One region of the Paenibacillus sp. NPDC056933 genome, then DNA from elsewhere that is predicted to be linked to it. Evidence: riboswitches for the same ligand, from Rfam matches in the RefSeq annotation. Region 1 holds a riboswitch; each other region holds the start of a gene.
What was found. A riboswitch is a leader RNA that binds a small molecule or an ion and turns the genes downstream of it on or off. The one in region 1 is predicted to bind cyclic di-AMP.
Positions count from the first base shown of each region.

Region 2: another riboswitch for cyclic di-AMP. It lies ahead of ACFTRD_RS15970 (3D domain-containing protein); the one in region 1 lies ahead of ACFTRD_RS31935 (C40 family peptidase).
Region 3: another riboswitch for cyclic di-AMP. It lies ahead of ACFTRD_RS03030 (HAD family hydrolase); the one in region 1 lies ahead of ACFTRD_RS31935 (C40 family peptidase).

Region 1 is NZ_JBHUQN010000012.1:29,090-31,357, forward strand. Features, by position in the region: gene ACFTRD_RS31925 (M1 family metallopeptidase) at 1-279, shown strand, start outside; gene ACFTRD_RS31930 (hypothetical protein) at 290-1,132, shown strand; cyclic di-AMP (ydaO/yuaA leader) riboswitch at 1,386-1,523, shown strand; gene ACFTRD_RS31935 (C40 family peptidase) at 1,527-1,997, shown strand.
Region 2 is NZ_JBHUQN010000002.1:223,779-226,046, reverse strand. Features, by position in the region: gene ACFTRD_RS15975 (amino acid ABC transporter ATP-binding protein) at 1-639, shown strand, start outside; cyclic di-AMP (ydaO/yuaA leader) riboswitch at 865-1,061, shown strand; gene ACFTRD_RS15970 (3D domain-containing protein) at 1,064-1,726, shown strand; gene ACFTRD_RS15965 (polysaccharide deacetylase family protein) at 1,860-2,268, opposite strand, start outside.
Region 3 is NZ_JBHUQN010000001.1:705,023-707,290, forward strand. Features, by position in the region: gene ACFTRD_RS03025 (glutathione peroxidase) at 1-443, opposite strand, end outside; cyclic di-AMP (ydaO/yuaA leader) riboswitch at 811-986, shown strand; gene ACFTRD_RS03030 (HAD family hydrolase) at 1,104-1,502, shown strand; gene ACFTRD_RS03035 (HAD family hydrolase) at 1,680-2,268, shown strand, end outside.

The sequences.
Region 1 (2,268 bases):
AAAGGCAGTGATTATACAAAGGTACCTGTTCGAATCGTGTTCGAGGATGGGAAGATCATGACCAAGGAATGGGATGGTAGCGACAAACGCATTACTTACAAACTAACCTATTCTTCTCCCGTGTCCTGGGCTATGACAGATCCGCTGTACACGATTGTACTGGAGAATCGGCATATGAACAATTTTCTGAAAGCCGGACTGGATGAGCCAACCAAATCCCGCTGGAGCATGAGCGCAACCAAACTTATAGAGGCCATATTCGGAAGTCTGTCATGGTGAGGTGGATACAATGAAAGCAAAAATACGTGAAGGCTGGTTTCTCGTCCGTCAGCATATGTTCATTGCAGCTCTCTTATTTATCTATCAACTAATATGGGGATACTTCCTCTATCAAATGGTACAGTCGGCTGTGGTCCCTTTGCTCCTGCGTTATCCGGAGCCTGATGTTGGAGAGTTAAGCACGATGTTATTCAAAATGGAGAGCCAGCTCAGCCTGTCAACGAGTCCGGAGGTTCATCGCTATCTTTGGATTCTGGGGGCCATGTTGCTGCTGAGAATGCTCATTAGCCCTCTCATTCAGGCAGGTCTGCTCTATTCGCTCCAGCATTTTAATCATTCAGAAGAACGCGTTCCATTCATGCGCGGAATTAAACATCTTTGGAAACCGATGCTGTTGCTGTACACCATTCGCACAATATTACTGCTGCTGCCTGCCTACTGGCTCGTACCCAAACTGTACTCCATTTTTATGGACGGCTTTCATTCATTACATCTGCTCTTGCCCGGCATTCCCTACGTGGCTGGCTGGATTATATACGGGTGGGTTATCCATTATGCCCTGCTCTATATGCAGTTTGGTATCTCAGCTCCTGACGAGGAAGGCGGAGTCCGCGGCACCTTACATGCTGTATGGATAGCACTACGTCATGTCATCGCTCTAAGCGGTATCGCTATTCTTCTGGGCGGACTCCATCTGCTGGTCTTTGGAGCCTTTACTTCTGCCTCATGGTTAGTAACCGGTTTAACCGGTCTTATACTACAACAGACGTATCCACTCGCCAGATGTCTGCTCAGTCTATGGAAAATATGTGCGCACTTCCGATTATGGCAGTCCAAGACGGTCAAAGGTTAGTATGAACGGTTAAAAATGATTAACCTCTCTATGTAAAGGCTACATTCGCCAAATGTTGCTACATAAGCAAACCTCGACCTTTCCCCGTCAAAGGTCGAGGTTTTTTTTGCTAAATTTATTGCTAAACGTTGCCAAACTGATATACCTCTGTTACAATAATCGCAGTGAGTTTTTAGTAACAACTTTGTAATCTTTACCTTCATATTTGTAACTACTTAAAATTTAATCGTCATTTCTTGATTTCACAGGTGCATAACTAGCATAGCCAAATTCCTAGCACCTGGGAAGCGGGGGAACCAGTTATGGGTGAATTGATCTTGCAACAGAGGGATCATAGGGGACCTTCAACCGAATCCTTAAGCTAACCTCGCAGGCATTGGAAGGGGTATATCTCTTGTTTAAAAAGAAATTAACCGCAGCTGTTCTCAGCCTTACATTCGCATTATCGCTTGGAGCGAGCAGCGCATTCGCAGATTCAAAAATGGACCAAGTCATTGATTCAGCAATGGGAACTACATACAAAAGCGGGGGAACAACGCTTAACGGCTTTGATTGCTCTGGGTTCACAAGTTATGTATTCGACAAGCTGGGCATTGATCTGGCTCGCCAATCCAGTTCCCAATTCGACATGGGTGACTCGGTATCCCGTATGGAAATGAGACCAGGCGATCTGGTATTCTTCAATACAACGGGTAAAGGGGTTTCGCACGTAGGGATCTTCGTAGGAGATGGAAAGTTTGCACACTCCTCTTCTTCTAAGGGAGTAACAATCAGCGCTTTGAGTGAAAGCTACTGGGCCAACCGCTATGTTGGCGCTAAACGGATTATGAGCACGGACGCATATGAGACTTTGGCCATCGACTAGGGACAAGCTGAGCAACGTCATGCTGTAACCATAACACTACTGTAACGAAGCATAATAGAACCGTCTGGTACATTCTCCGCAGGAATGTATCCGGCGGTTTTTTTGTGCTTTGTTTCCTTCAAAAGTATTCGGGATAAGCTATCAAACCTAACCTTTACTTTATTATAGAGCTATTTTGTATTGCTTCGTCCGCGCTCTTATAATGTTTTTACCCATCCCACTCTAATATAAACGAATTTACCAGAACTTTTGTTTCAATTTTTTTCAAAAA
Region 2 (2,268 bases), on a different contig from region 1:
GTTGTCGTGGTCATCGGTCCGTCCGGATCGGGAAAAAGTACATTTTTACGCTGCCTGAACCTGCTGGAGCAGCCGACTTCCGGCGAAATTAATTTTGAAGGTGTGTCAATCACAGATCCCAAACACAACATCAACGCGACTCGTGAAAAAATGGGCATGGTGTTCCAGCACTTCAACCTGTTTCCGCACAAAACGGTGCAGCAGAACATTACAATCGCTCCCATCAAAGTGAAAAAGCAATCCGTTAAGGAAGCTGAACAAATCTCGGCAGAGTTGCTCAAGACGGTCGGCCTGTCCGACAAAAAAGACGCTTATCCGAATCAGCTTTCCGGTGGTCAGAAACAACGGATCGCTATTGCAAGAGCTCTTGCAATGCAGCCGCATGTCATGCTGTTTGACGAGCCAACTTCTGCACTTGATCCTGAAATGGTCGGTGAGGTGCTGGATGTCATGAAGCGTCTTGCTGAAGGTGGTATGACAATGGTTATTGTAACGCATGAGATGGGCTTTGCTCGCGAAGTAGGAGATCGTATCCTGTTTATGGATGGCGGGGTCATTGTAGAAGAAGGAACCCCTGCTGAAGTGTTTGGTGAACCCAAGCATGCCCGTACACGGGACTTCCTTGCCAAAGTGCTCTAATTTAATTCAAACTTGACAAAACAGCCTTGTCGACACACAGTCGTCAAGGCTGTTTTGTCATGTGAACATAAGAATGAATTTACATAGAAAGTAACGTTTCTGTCATCAAAGGAACAACTTCAGTCAGACTGTATGTTGAAAGATTCGCATATTTTCAGCATTTGTGATGAACTGTTTCTCCATTTGGTAACATTTACTACGACTCATGGTTACAAAATTGTGATATATTTGTTCCTGCCGAAACTTCCGGACAGGAAGTGTGGGGGATGTAATGATGCAGAATGTGCAGGGGAAGAAAGATGGCACGCTGCTTGGGGTGAATTAGGGCGTACATATAGCTTTTGATGTAATTAGGACCTATAGGGTGGTCTCCTCCATCCGAATCCGACAACTAACTTCGCAGGCACAATGAGGGAGGAAGACCATGATTAACAAGAAACGTATAGCCAAAACAGCAACAGCTTTGCTGACAGCAGCAATGCTAATTCAGGCGGTTCCGGCTCACGCTGATTCAGTTCATGTGGCCAAAGAGGGGGATACCTTCTACACCTTATCCAAGCAATATGGAGTTGGGTTAAACACACTCATTAAAGCTAACAGTGACATTTCCGCTTACAACATCTACGGCGGTTTGGAAATTACGATTCCAGGCAAAACAAACGCAGTATCTGCAGCAGCGGCTACAAACGCAAAAACAATAACTACAGCCAGCCTTGATGTCAACGCAGGTAACAAGGTAGTCCAAGCCTGGGGAAAAACATTTGACTACAGCAAGTCAGTCGATGTAAAAGCAACCGCATACTCTGCCGACCCTTCAGAAAATGGAGGATGGGGTGCTGTAGATTACTTCGGTAATCCGCTCGAATTGGGCACAATCGCAGTAGACCCGAGTATTATTCCACTGGGTACGAAGGTCCTCGTAACGGGTCATACACATCCAGGACTTCCGAAACAGGCATTTGTTGCTACGGCCCGGGATGTGGGGAGTGCTATTAAAGGTCATAGGATTGATATCTTTATTCCGGGAAGCCAACAGTCTGTGAGTACATTTGGTATTCAGGATGTTGAACTTTACATTTTAAAATAACAACACAAACTAGCTGCACATATCCAGTGCAACTGTACTTTGAACTTACTAATTAGCATAGGGTGTCCTTCTGTCACGGTAATGTGATTGAAGGACACCCTTTTGTTTTATACGAACTCCTCACAAACAGATCCTACTTGCCCTTTGGCAGGCCCAGCATTTCGTCCAAAGTGACCAGCTCGTACCCCCGATTACGCAATTCCTCAATAACTTCAGGCAGCGCCTCGATAGTGCCGTTTAGATTCGAACCCACCCCGCCACCTGCATGCTGCAAAACAATGGAACCGGGTTTAACGGCCGACAGAATGTTTTTCTTTACTTTGTCTTTGCTTAGGCCCTTCCAGTCCAGGGAATCAACGTTCCAGTTCACAATGCTGTAATGTTGTTTGGCTGCCCATTGCAGCTGTTGTTCGTTAATGTCTCCATAAGGTGGTCGGATCATCTTGGGAGTGTAACCCGCCAAATTGCGAATAATGTCTCCGGTATGTAAGATTTGTTTGCGAAATGCATTCATGGACAGCTTGCTGAATTCCGGGTGATTG
Region 3 (2,268 bases), on a different contig from region 1:
TTATCAGGTGTTGTTTTGGGGGCATACCGTTTCAGAACACGTCCATTTTGATCCACAAGGAATTTGGTGAAGTTCCATTTGATAGCTTTGGAGCCAAGTACGCCCGGTGCTTCTTTGGTAAGATGCTGAAATAGAGGATGAGCGCTTGAACCGTTCACATCGATTTTCTCAAACATCGGGAAGCTGACACCGTAGTTCATCTGACAGAACTCGGCAATATCATCGGAAGAACCTTTTTCCTGTGCGAACTGGTTGCTTGGAAAACCGAGCACTTCAAACGGGGAGTCTTTGAATTTGTCCTGAAGTTCTTGCAGCCCTTTAAATTGGGGTGTGAGACCGCATTGACTTGCTGTGTTCACGATAAGCAGTACTTTGTCACGATAGTTGGACATTTCAACTTCCTGACCGCGAAGGGTGTTTACTTTGTAGTCGTAGACTGATATGAGAATCGCCTCCATTTCATATTCTTCTTATCTCCTATTATATTGATTGCAATTAAATATTGCAAAATTTAAATTTCTTTTTTAAGCACAATGTAAGCCTTCCGTGTATGAACTGTGAATGATTAGCTATGTGAATTTCGCTAAAGGGAGAATTAGAGAGCTTTGACGAGATGGGTAGAGAATGGATATGTTGTAAGCGTTATTATTGATGCGAAATGGCAAAAATCCGTCGATTCGGTGATCTGCACAGACTTTACACCGATAGGGCATGGGTGTATGATTCATATCGTAATTCCAATTAAATTAAATTTTACATGAAAAACGAAACAAACGATAATATCGCTCTGATTATGTTCACAAAGGAACGATGTTTTAATCGCTGAGTTTCCATTCATTCATGGGTGGGAAACGGGGGAACCAACAGGATGAACTGTCCAGGACAGTAGGCATCCATGGGGTGAATTTTCCGGTGACAGCCGGAAATAGGGCGACTCTCGCGTCCGAATCCGTCAGCTAACCTCGTAAGCGTTAAAGGGAGAGGCAACAAGCCGTACGCTGGTTCATAGTGTCTTTTTGCTGTGGATTAATGAAGAAGCGTCCGGGAGGCCTTGGTCCCCCACGCTTCTTTTTTGTTGTCTTTTCACGCCAAGGGAGGAACGAATGATGGATAAAGAGATGATCTTAGTGACTGCTCCAAATGAAGCAGGACGTAAATTTATCAAATTGCTGATGTACAAAAAAATGCCGTTTGCCGTTCTGACCAACAGTGCAGGTGAAGAGCGCAGGCTCCGGAGAATCGGTGTGGAGCATGTCATTCGCATGAACACGGCTGCAGCTCAGAAATGGTTTTTGCCGCAAGGGAGTGTCGGCAATGTTTTTATTTTTGAAAATAGCCTAAACCTGACCTGTCGATATTTGCAGATCTGCCGCTCATGGACATCCAAGTCCTTGTGTGTCATTACAGAACAGAGCCATCCGAAAGGGATCTATCGGGGGATGGGAGCTGACCGGATTGTGTACTCTTTAAATGGGGAAGTGGGGTTCCTGCTTAATGGGTAGTGTTTAGTTGTTGTTCCTGTTCCATACCTGTGATTGATCCGGTGTCAGCTGCCTGTTATAATTGAAATCATAAATAAACGGAATCTTGAGGAGACTCATGCATGATGGTGGGTCTTCTTTTTTATGGTTTGGGAAATGGGGATAAGAATTTCCTGTGGCTAACGAGGAGGAATAGGCGTGCCGGAAGTACGTGGGATACAATGGTTGTTCTTTGATGTGGGGGATACGCTCGTGGACGAATGGGAGCCGGTGGATGATATTATCGGTCAGTTCGTGCGTGAGGCTTGTGCGCTTGGTTATCAGGTGGAGATGCAGACGGTGCGGGAAATATTTGCCGCCTCTTACCGAAATTACGAGCAATGGCCGATGAAATTGGCTATTCGAACCCTAATCAGTGATGAGGGGCACCGCGAACAGATCCAGGAGAAGCTGAAGTTCCGCAAAGAGCTTGAGCGCCCCTTCGCGTCAGCCAGCTCTGTTCTCCAGACGTTGTCGCAGCACTATAAGATTGGCATTATTGCCAATCAAAGCCCGGGAACAGAGAGTCGACTGGATAGCTACGGTTTGCGCAAGTATGTCGATGTGCTGGCCTGTTCGGCTGAAGAAGGAGTGTCCAAGCCTGATCCTGGGTTGTATGCTGTGGCGCTAAAACAGGCAGGGTGTAAACCAGAAGAAGCGGTTATGATTGGAGATCGGATTGATAATGATATCATTCCGGCCAAGAAGCTGGGCATGCATACGATCCGAATTTTACAGGGGTATGGCA